Regions from separate parts of the Zhaonella formicivorans genome, predicted to be linked through region 3. Evidence: riboswitches for the same ligand, from Rfam matches in the RefSeq annotation. Region 3 holds a riboswitch; each other region holds the start of a gene.
The links. Region 3 has a riboswitch for cobalamin ahead of thiC (phosphomethylpyrimidine synthase ThiC). Riboswitches for the same ligand answer to the same signal wherever they lie in the genome.
Positions count from the first base shown of each region.

Region 1: linked by a shared signal. The riboswitch ahead of cobK (precorrin-6A reductase) and the one ahead of thiC (phosphomethylpyrimidine synthase ThiC) in region 3 are both predicted to bind cobalamin.
Region 2: linked by a shared signal. The riboswitch ahead of cobU (bifunctional adenosylcobinamide kinase/adenosylcobinamide-phosphate guanylyltransferase) and the one ahead of thiC (phosphomethylpyrimidine synthase ThiC) in region 3 are both predicted to bind cobalamin.

Region 1 is NZ_CP085524.1:1,939,745-1,943,016, forward strand. Features, by position in the region: gene cbiQ (cobalt ECF transporter T component CbiQ) at 1-354, opposite strand, end outside; gene EYS13_RS09565 (energy-coupling factor ABC transporter substrate-binding protein) at 357-647, opposite strand; gene EYS13_RS09570 (energy-coupling factor ABC transporter permease) at 644-1,396, opposite strand; gene cobK (precorrin-6A reductase) at 1,403-2,173, opposite strand; cobalamin riboswitch at 2,565-2,844, opposite strand; gene EYS13_RS09580 (hypothetical protein) at 3,054-3,266, shown strand.
Region 2 is NZ_CP085524.1:1,009,224-1,012,495, forward strand. Features, by position in the region: gene cbiD (cobalt-precorrin-5B (C(1))-methyltransferase CbiD) at 1-1,058, opposite strand, end outside; gene cobU (bifunctional adenosylcobinamide kinase/adenosylcobinamide-phosphate guanylyltransferase) at 1,061-1,636, opposite strand; cobalamin riboswitch at 1,850-2,018, opposite strand; gene EYS13_RS04980 (translation initiation factor 2) at 2,130-2,378, opposite strand; gene EYS13_RS04985 (LL-diaminopimelate aminotransferase) at 2,457-3,272, opposite strand, start outside.
Region 3 is NZ_CP085524.1:1,711,801-1,715,072, forward strand. Features, by position in the region: gene bzaB (B12 lower ligand biosynthesis ThiC-like protein BzaB) at 1-311, opposite strand, end outside; gene thiC (phosphomethylpyrimidine synthase ThiC) at 336-1,634, opposite strand; cobalamin riboswitch at 1,706-1,910, opposite strand; cobalamin riboswitch at 2,056-2,259, opposite strand; gene EYS13_RS08480 (hypothetical protein) at 2,625-3,272, opposite strand, start outside.

The sequences.
Region 1 (3,272 bases), 230 kb from region 3:
AAAAAAGAGATTTACTGCCAAAACCATGTCTCTATAGCGTACACCGATAATAACCGCTCCCAGATTAATTTCCTGCCAGTAACCGGCAGCCCGGTCCCCGAAGGAAAGCATGACGGTCAAAACTCCCGGCAGCAGAAAGGCCAAAGGCATGAGCAGCATTTTAGCATAATAACTTCCGGGAATCCTGGCCATACCCACTGTGGCTATGGCCGCTAAAGCAATCACAATTACAGAAATGACCAGTGAATCAGCCAGCAGGCAAATTAGCAATAAGCTTATGGCAAAGATGAATTTTTCCACAGGATGAACATCTTTAAGTGCGCTGGAATAGGCATACTGGTCGATGCTCAGCATTGTTAAATATTCCCCTTGTTTTTAGCCTTAGCCCGTGAAGCCCCTATGTAATAGCCAATAAAGCCGGCGCCTAAAGCCGCCTGCAGCGCAAAGAGCAAGCTCTCGATTTCCCCGCTGGGCGGCTCCCAGATGGGCGAGGCCCATGCTTGGTATTCAGGATTTAATTCACTAATAACCGCTTCTGCCTGGCCGTCGGCACCGCCAAACTCAGCCCCGCTCTTCAACAGTAAAGGAACAACAGCTAAGATAATAACCAATAAAATAAGCATCATGTTTTTGGCTGTAGTACTCATGCCTTTGCCTCCTTCTTTAGAACCGCCAGTTCCTGCAGTTCATTTTTGTTATAGGCGCTAAGCGTGTTAAAAACAAGTACTGTAAGCAAGCCTTCGCTGATAGCTAAGGGGAGCTGGGTTACGGCAAAAATAGCCATAAATTTGGCCATTGAAACCATAAACCCTCCTGTAGAAGCCGGGAAGGCCAATGCTAACTGTAACGAGGTAGTAACATAGGTTAACAGGTCTCCTATAGCGGAGGCCAAAAATACAGATAACCACACAGGCGCGCCTAATTTATCCCCAAGCTTATATATACCATATGCAGCAATAGGACCAACAATTGCCATCGAAAAAACATTGGCACCTAACGTGGTTAATCCGCCGTGGGCCAAAAGGAGCGCCTGAAAAAGAAGCACAATGCTTCCTAGAACTGACATAGCGGCAGGTCCAAAAATAATGGCTCCTAACCCCACTCCCGTCGGATGGGAAGAGCTTCCTGTTACGGAGGGCATTTTTAGGGCAGAAAGAACAAATGCAAAAGCCCCCACTACTCCCAACATCAACTTTAGATTTGGATTCTGCTTTGTTATTTTTTTGATGGACTTTAAGCCCAAAAGAACAAATGGCAAACTTAACAGCGTCCAAAAAACAGCCCAAGGAGCCGGCAAAAATCCTTCCATAATATGCATAGCGTAAGCTGCCTGCGGAACCGTCAAAAATGTCGCCATAAAATACAGAATATACATTGACCTTTTGGTTGCTTTCATTTTGAGTCACCTCATCTTTTTAAATTGGGCCACTGCCGCCAGCAAAGCCTCATAGTTTTGAACTTCGTTGCCCCAGCTTAAAGCAGGCCGTTTAATCACCACAACGGGGATTTTTAAACTTAAGGCTGCGGACATCTTTGTTTCCGTCCCTCCAGCCCGACCGCTTTCTTTAATAACCACTACGGAGGCGTTAAAAGTCTTGAACATCAGCCTGTTCATTTCTTTGGAAAAGGGGCCTTGCATGGCGATGATATCTTTTGGCCTTAAACCCAATTCCTGGCATTTTTTCACGACGTTATGATCCGGCAAAACCCTCACCACTATTCTTTTCCCCTTGGCGGCCGGGTGTCCAAGGAAAACTTCCAGGTTATTGCTGCCGGTAGTGAGAAACACCGTACTGCCCAGCTTAAAAGCCTTTTCCACCCCTTCTTCCCAGGAGTTGACAGGATGAATTAAAGGATGCCGTGGAATGTTTACTCTTTCCCTGACATAACGGACATAGGGGAGCATTTTATCCCGACAAAAACTGCCAATCAGCTGTGAGGCTGAGGTAGCAAAAGGGTTAGAAGCATCAACTACCAGGTCTATGCATTGCTTTTCATGTACCCGGCTCAAATTATCGTATGATAATTCACCGGGAAATATCTCCCCTGCAGTTTCAGTTGCCAGTTCCTTGCCGTAGTCGGTAAGAGCAGCCACCATCACCTGCAGCCCTTCCCGGCTTAAGAGGTTGACGATTTCCCTGCCTTCCTTCGTACCGGCCAAAACTAAAATCACCGCTACCCTTTCCCCCTCGTCCATGTTGTATAGAGTAAAAGCGCTGTTGTATGGTGTTCAAAAAAATACCCTAGTTTTACAAACTAGGGAGGATAAGCTTCAAAAAGGGCAGCCTTATCTAACCACCTCCCCGGTCAGGTGAAGATGCGATTAGAACAGGCCGGACCGCTATTCAAGGATCACCAGGAATCCCAAGTAGAATTTTGGCATTCCCTCCCCTTGCTGTACATACGGAAAATATGAATAGCTTCCATTTACTCTTTATCCCTCGGGACAAAGAACCTATTCAAAAGTATAAGTTATAACAGCAAAAAGCCCTCCAACCGACAGGCAGAGGGCTTACAAACCGAAAAAAAATGTTAAGACTCACTCCCCATCTACCGTGGGTTCAACTGCGAGCTCAGAACAAGCAGGTTTCCTGGCTCAAGGTCATTGCCTTACTATGCCTTCCCATTCGGCACTTAACCCAATACTGACATTTTGGTTAAACTGCATACTGCCATACGAAGCAATTTACTTTCATAACCCTTAAGTTAATACAAGGTTAATTGCCGAACAGTGGCTCAATATAGCAAGGCTACCTTTCACAGTGGCGGGACCGCGCCAGATTCCCACTGGCTTCCCTCTCGGCTTTGCATTTTCAGCAAAGCACTTGCTCCAAAGCTATTCTGTTTTCCCTAATTATACCAAAGACATAAGGTTTTAGCAATACCTTATAAAACTTTATTCAGTCACCAGTCGCCAGCAGCTAATGCCGTCAAAAGTACAGTCTTCGTAAAACAGTACGCCGGTACTGAATAAGTTTCGACCTCCTAACCTAAACTAACAGGGAATTAAAATATAAGGAGGTGTACTCTGGTTAATTTGGCCCAGAGGCTACATGAGAAACAATTCGGGTAAATCTAAGCCGCACAAAAAAAGCGGTGAATTACTGCAAGGAAAAGCCAAAGGCAAGGTAGGAAACACGAGACAATTGGATGCTTTGAAGCAAGAGGTGGCGGAAATCGGGTTGAACTCCAAAATAGAGATGGACCGGGAAAGAGGAGCTACCTCTCTTTTGAAAAACCTGAAAGCCAATAAAACAACAAAATAGTAAGCT
Region 2 (3,272 bases), 700 kb from region 3:
TCCCCACTTAAAGAGGTAAGGATAGTGCCAATTTTAATTTTCCCTTGTACGAATTCGCTTGCTTTGGCGCTGACTCTCTGGGCTAACTTTTCAAAAAGAAAATCCATTCCGGCTTCTTTTACGGTTCCTACTGCCTCTTCGATAGTATTGGCCCCCATAATGGCGTCGATCACCTCCATAGAAGCGCCTTGTAGAGCTGCATGGGCGGTAAGAATCTCTAACCTGGCATCGGCTACTTTGCTATGAGTGTGAAAGATTCCACCGGCTATTTTTATTAATTTGCCAATATGACCGTACAGGATTAAATTTGCAACTTGTCGTTGACAGCATTCCTGCAGCATAAAACCGACAAAATTGCTCATTTGCACAACTGCTTCTTCCGGCAACCTCCACCTTTCCATGGCCCGCCTTTGCCCCATCCTGCCGGGAGTCAGCACTAGTGTTTTATATCCCATGGCCAAAGCCAAGCTGATCTGGGGAACTAGGGAAGACTTAAAGGCTTCCTCCGACATAGGTTCCACAATTCCTGTAGTACCTAGAATGGAAATTCCCCCTACAATACCTAATTTAGGGTTAAGGGTTTTTCTTGCTGCTTCTTCTCCCCCAGGCACAATTATTTCCAGTTCGACCCCCTGACCTGCCTCCAGCAATGGCTGCACTGCTTCCTGAATCATTTTTCGAGGTACCGGATTTATAGCCGGCTGACCGGGAGACACTGCTAAACCCGGTTTCATAACAGTTCCAACTCCCTTACCACCTCTAATCTCTATTGTAGATCCCTTCATTACGGCTTTAACTTTGATTTCCAACCCGTGAGTTATATCGGGATCATCGCCGCCATCCTTGATTACGCTGCAGGTTGCGCTTTTCTGATTGATTTCTAGAGCATGCACAGGAATTGTGAGCGTGGTATTGAGAGGTGTTACAATTTCGACCTCCTTCACTTGCTGATTTTTGACCAAAGCTAATACAGCCCCCTTGGCTGCGGCTGCAGCACAGCTGCCGGTGGTGTAACCCCTCTTCCACATTCTCCCTTCATAGTAGCGATACATGTCCATTTTCAATCCCTTTCAGTAGATTGCATAAATTTGTGCAAACGCTTCAGCGCCAGAGGAATCCCGGACGCCACGAAATAAACTTCCTCAGCAGTCTCTGCTACTTCCTGATTCGCTTCACCTAAAAGGTCACGGTAAAACCTGCCTAAGCGGTTGTCTGGTACCAGGCCCAAGCCTACTTCGCTGGAGACAATGATCAGTGTTGAACCCGTGTTTTTAGCTGCTTGTAAGATCGCCCGGACTTCAGCGAGCACCGCTGCCCTGTTTTCTTCATCATTATCAGCGTTATTCCTCCAAAGCAAATTGCTCACATAGACAGATAAACAGTCCAAAAGAAAAACTTTCTCCGGTGCCCCAATTTTCCCTATCAAGTCCGATACACAGTACGGTTCTTCCAAAGTTTCCCAACCAGCAGGCCTGCGCCGCTGATGCAAGTCAACCCGAGCTTGCATTTCTTCATCAGTAATCACAGCTGTAGCGATATAAGAAACAACAGCGGAAATTTGCGCGGCCAGTCTCTCGGCAAAAGCGCTTTTACCGCTTCTGGTCCCACCGGTAACTAGAAAAATTTTTCCTGGCAAAAGCTCACCCCTCTTACCCTCCAATGAACTTATGTTTTCAGAGTAAGCACCAATGCCCGCTAGCGCGGCACCAACAATAGGATGAAAATGACTCTGGAGCGATTGGCAAAAAACGATACAGTATATTTTCAGATTAGACAAAAAGACCTCGCCTACGCTAGGTTGGCTGAGGTCTTAATAAGCTGCTTAACGCCTGTCCCTTAACGCGAAGGACATTGCGCAAAGTTATAGGCAGGTTTCCTGGCTACGGTTCATTCCTTCCTCCGCCTTCCCGGTTTAACCAGTGGCTATGGAGGCTTCTCCCCGTTACAGTGGCGCGACCGCTCAGGCTTTTCACCTGATTCCCTTCTCCTGTAACTTCACCCATGAGGTTTTATATTAAAATTTTTAAAATTTTGTCAGCTGGACTGAGAATTAACTGATCAGTATCAATTATAGCTCATACCCATTTTTTTGACAAGTTATAAAACAAACGTATCAGGAGCTGCCTTGGTTATTGGCTTTGTTTATTTTGCAGCAGGGCTAGCTGTCTGTTCCGTTCGAAGATTAAGCGCGCATACCTGGCGTTTTGCAGTTTTAAAATGCGTTTTTCCCTTTCCGCTCGCTGAAGCAGTTCAGCCTTTTCCCGCTCTATTCTTTCAACAAGTTGGATCAGAACGCGGCGGCTTACCCTCAGTTGCGCTACTTTTTCTTCCAGCTGACTAATCCGTTTCAAAAGTTCTTGTTCTTTAAGACTATCCAACAGTACCACACCCGTCCATAGAAAAATTCCCATAAAATTATATGCACGGGCAATGGTTTTATTGACAACTCAATTTACCTAGGCCGGTTTATTTTCCGTAACCTTGAAATCAAAACTTGCCTTAATCCTTGCTACTGCTTCCCGTAATCTTTCTTCCTCCTCTACCAGGGCAATGCGTACATATCCCTCACCAAGTTGACCAAATCCTATACCGGGCACCACAACTACGCCGGTTTTATGTAAAAGTTCTACAGCAAAAGCGTAGGAATCGGTGTATCCTTTGGGCAAGGGTGCCCAGACAAACATAGTTGCTTTTGGTCTCGGCATATCCCACCCCAGGTCTCTTAAACCATTCACCAGTACATCCCTTCTTCTGGCGTAGACAGCGGCGTTTTCCCGCACATAATCCTGGGGCCCGGTTAAAGCAGCCACTGCAGCTAACTGCACAGCTTTGTAAATGCCGTAATCTAAATTCGCTTTAACTGCAGTTAAAGCGGCAATAACTTCACGATTGCCGACTACAAAACCTATTCTGCATCCAGCCATGTTATAAGTCTTGGAAAAGGAATGAAACTCCACCCCTACCTCTTTTGCACCCGGAACCTGCAAAAAACTAATAGGTCGGAAGCCGTCAAAAGCAAGTTCTGAATAAGCATTATCATGACAGACGATCAGATCATATTCTTTTGCGAAATCAACCACTTCCGAGAAAAATTCATAGTCAGCCACTGCTGCCAAAGGATTATTGGGGTAATTTAAAAACAACAGTTTGGCCTCGCGGGCAACCTTTTCGGGTATATCCTGCAACTTGGGCAAATAATTATTGTCTGCTTGAAGGGGCACCGCAACTTTCTTACCTCCGGCCAACATTACACTTGCTGTGTAAATAGGATA
Region 3 (3,272 bases):
TCAATATCTCCTCCTGTACTTAAATCCATGAAGGAGTGACATCCTGCCTCTTCCGCAATTTTTAACTTTCTGGCCTCCATCTCCATTTGATCACGGTCACTGGAAGTGCCAATTAAAGCATTGACTTTAATGTCCAAACCTTTTCCGATACCGCAAAGCTTAGAACGATTCCGGTTTTTGTTCTTTGGAATAACAATGGTCCCTTCGGCAACTCCCTGCCTGATCAATTCCACATCCACATTCTCCTGGGCAGCTACTATTTCCATCTCCTCAGTGATTTTCCCGGCACGGGCAGCTAAAACTTGAGTCATGATTATCCCCTTCCTTTTAACAAGTTAACAAGCGTGTTTTTTATTACCCAGGTACTTGGAAACTATTTCCATAGCACAGTATGGCCCACACATTGAACATTTGGATGAAAAATCACCGCTTCTCTCTTTCCACACTCTCCTAGTTGTAGCAGGATCAATAGCCAGGGCAATCTGTTTTTCCCAGTCAAGATTTTTCCTGGCCACTGACATTTCCAGGTCCCATTTTACCGCTTGCGGCAATCCTTTCGCCAGGTCTCCACAATGGGCCGCAATCCGAGCGGCAATTACACCTTGCCGTACCTGTTCTAAATCCGGTAGGCCAATGTGTTCGGCAGGTGTCACGTAACAGATAAACTCCGCTCCTGCCCATGAACTTATTGCACCTCCGATGGCAGCGCTAATATGGTCGTAACCGGCAGCAGTATCGGTGACTAAGGGGCCGAATACAAAATACGGAGCTCCTTTACATAGGCTCTTTTGCAGTGTTATTGTGGCCTTGAGCTGATCAAGGGGAACATGGCCAGGACCTTTCACCATTACCTGAACACCTGCTGCTCTCGCCCGCTGTACCAGTTCTCCCAAAATCACCAGCTCGTGTACTTGGGCGCCGTCTAAAGAATCGGCAAGGCAACCCGGTCGCATGCCATCTGCGAAACTAAGGGTTACATCATATTTGGCGGCAATCTCAAGAACTCGATCAAAATTTTCATAGAGGGGATTTTCCTTTTGGTTATGTACCATCCACCCGATCAGGTGCGATCCACCGTAACTAACCAGCGGGTCGACTCTGCCTTCTCTCTTGGCCCGTTCTATGACATCCATGGTAGTGCCGCAGTGCAGCGCCAAAAAGTCAACCCCGTCAGCGGCCTGCCGTTCAATAACTTCAAAAAGTTCTTCCTCTTGCATCTTTAGAGATGAACCGTATTTTTCGCTTGCCTCTGCCAGCGCTTGATACAAGGGAAGTGTTCCCAACGGTTTAGAGGTAACAGCCAGTGCCTCTCTACGCATGGCATCAATAGGGCCGCTGACACTTAAGTCCATGATGGCATCAGTGCCTGCCTCGACGGCGGCCCTTATTTTGGTTACTTCCTCGCTAATTCTGGCATTTTTGCCGTATAAGCCCACGCTTGCGCTGACCTTGGTCCGTAAGCCCTCACCAATGGCTACCGGTACAACATTATGATGGTTAGAATTGCAGAGTAGAACGATTTTCCCCTCAGCAACCCCCTGTCTGATAAATTCCGGTCTGACTCCCTCCTGCTCTGCTGCCTTTTCCATTTCCGGGGTTACAACACCCTCTAAGGCACTTCTTAACAATGACATTGTTTTCTCCCTCCTGTTTTATTTATAAAAAAAGTCCTCAACCAAAAGGTTGAGGACTTTACCATCATCCACAAACATATTGCTAACAGGCAGGTCTCCTGGCTCACGGGTCACTGTTTCTCTCTGCCTTCCCGGGAACTGCCCAGTGGCTAACTTTGAGGAAACTCCCCGACTACAGTGGCGGGACCGCGCCGTTTCCAGAATCACTTCTTTAGATCCTGTTTCGGTCTTCCCTATTATCCCTAGTTATAGGGCACCTGTTAACGGCTTAGATATGATTTTTAAAATAACCTAAGTAAGAACATTGGCATAACCGTCATGTTTAAAGTCAGAGCATAGGTAAACTAAAAAGTCCTTAGCCATAATAAGTTATGGCCAAGGACTTTACCATCATCCTCAGGCTACGATCTCTTCCTGCGAGAGAACGCGCAGTAAACAGGCAGGTTTCCTGACTTCCGCATCATAGCTTTCCTTGCTCCTTCCCATCCCCCTTATTCAGCTGCTGAAATGAGGAACAGTGGTTCTTGCAAGGTACTCCACGGTTACAGTGGCGGGACCGTTCGGGACTTGCACCCGATTCCCTATTATCCTTCAATAAGAAGGCACCTATTTACATCTTTGCTTTATTTTTCTACTTCAAATGATAACTCTAACAAAAAGAAAAATCAAGGGAAAATTTTCAATGAGTCAGGGGACGGTTCTCTGACTCATTTTACTCTCTGAACAATATTTCTATCTATTCCTAGTAGCTCTGCAATTTGCCTGATTGAAAGGTTTGATCGTGCCTTTAGTTCCAGTATAAGCTTATTTCTTAGTCCAACATTTGCCCTTATTTTGAGCGATTGAATTGTTTGACCAACGCTGCTTAAATAATTATCAACGAACACGGAAGCTTCTTTATCGCTGGAGATCATCTTAACGGTATTTTCCTTCTCGTCATACTCTATAAAAATATCATCATTTCAAACTAGCCTGCGGGCTATGCTTTCTTCACTTCGCCACACTATGGCACGTGTGACAATCTTCCCCTTTCTGCTCGTCTGGCTTTTGCTGGCAGGCGCTGCCTTGAACCAGGGGTATGGGTACTTTGCGGCCGTCGATTTTGCTGTATAACACTGCCCTACCGTTTTCCAGGCGGACGTTCAGCATGGGCTCTCCCCTGAGAGTCAAGGCCACGATATCCCCGACTTTTAGTTCAGGAAAGTCTTTGTGGAAATAACCGGAGGCCCAAATAGCAGGGTCATCCCCTGAGGTTATGCGGGACCATTTGGGAGGCTCCTGGGTTGTGCCGTGGCAGTTGTAACAGCGGATAACCTGGGCCTTACTTTTGCTGCCGTACAGATGGCCGTCGCCCATAACCTCATTGCGAGTATGGCAGTCGATACAGTCCAGTTCGACCTCACATTTGGCATAACGCTCCTGGGCAATATAATACACCTGGTACCTGTCCGCAACAGGGCTGGTTACAGCGCTGGGCGGCACATCATCCCTGGGGTAAAACTCCATTTTGGCAATGGAATGCACACCCTGGTTGTGGCAGGCGTTGCACTGGTAGTAGGCTATGGCAGTAGTCAGCTGATGCTTGGGAGCATGCCCCGGTTCTGCTTTGTCAATAGTCGGATCTCCGCCCTGATAAGT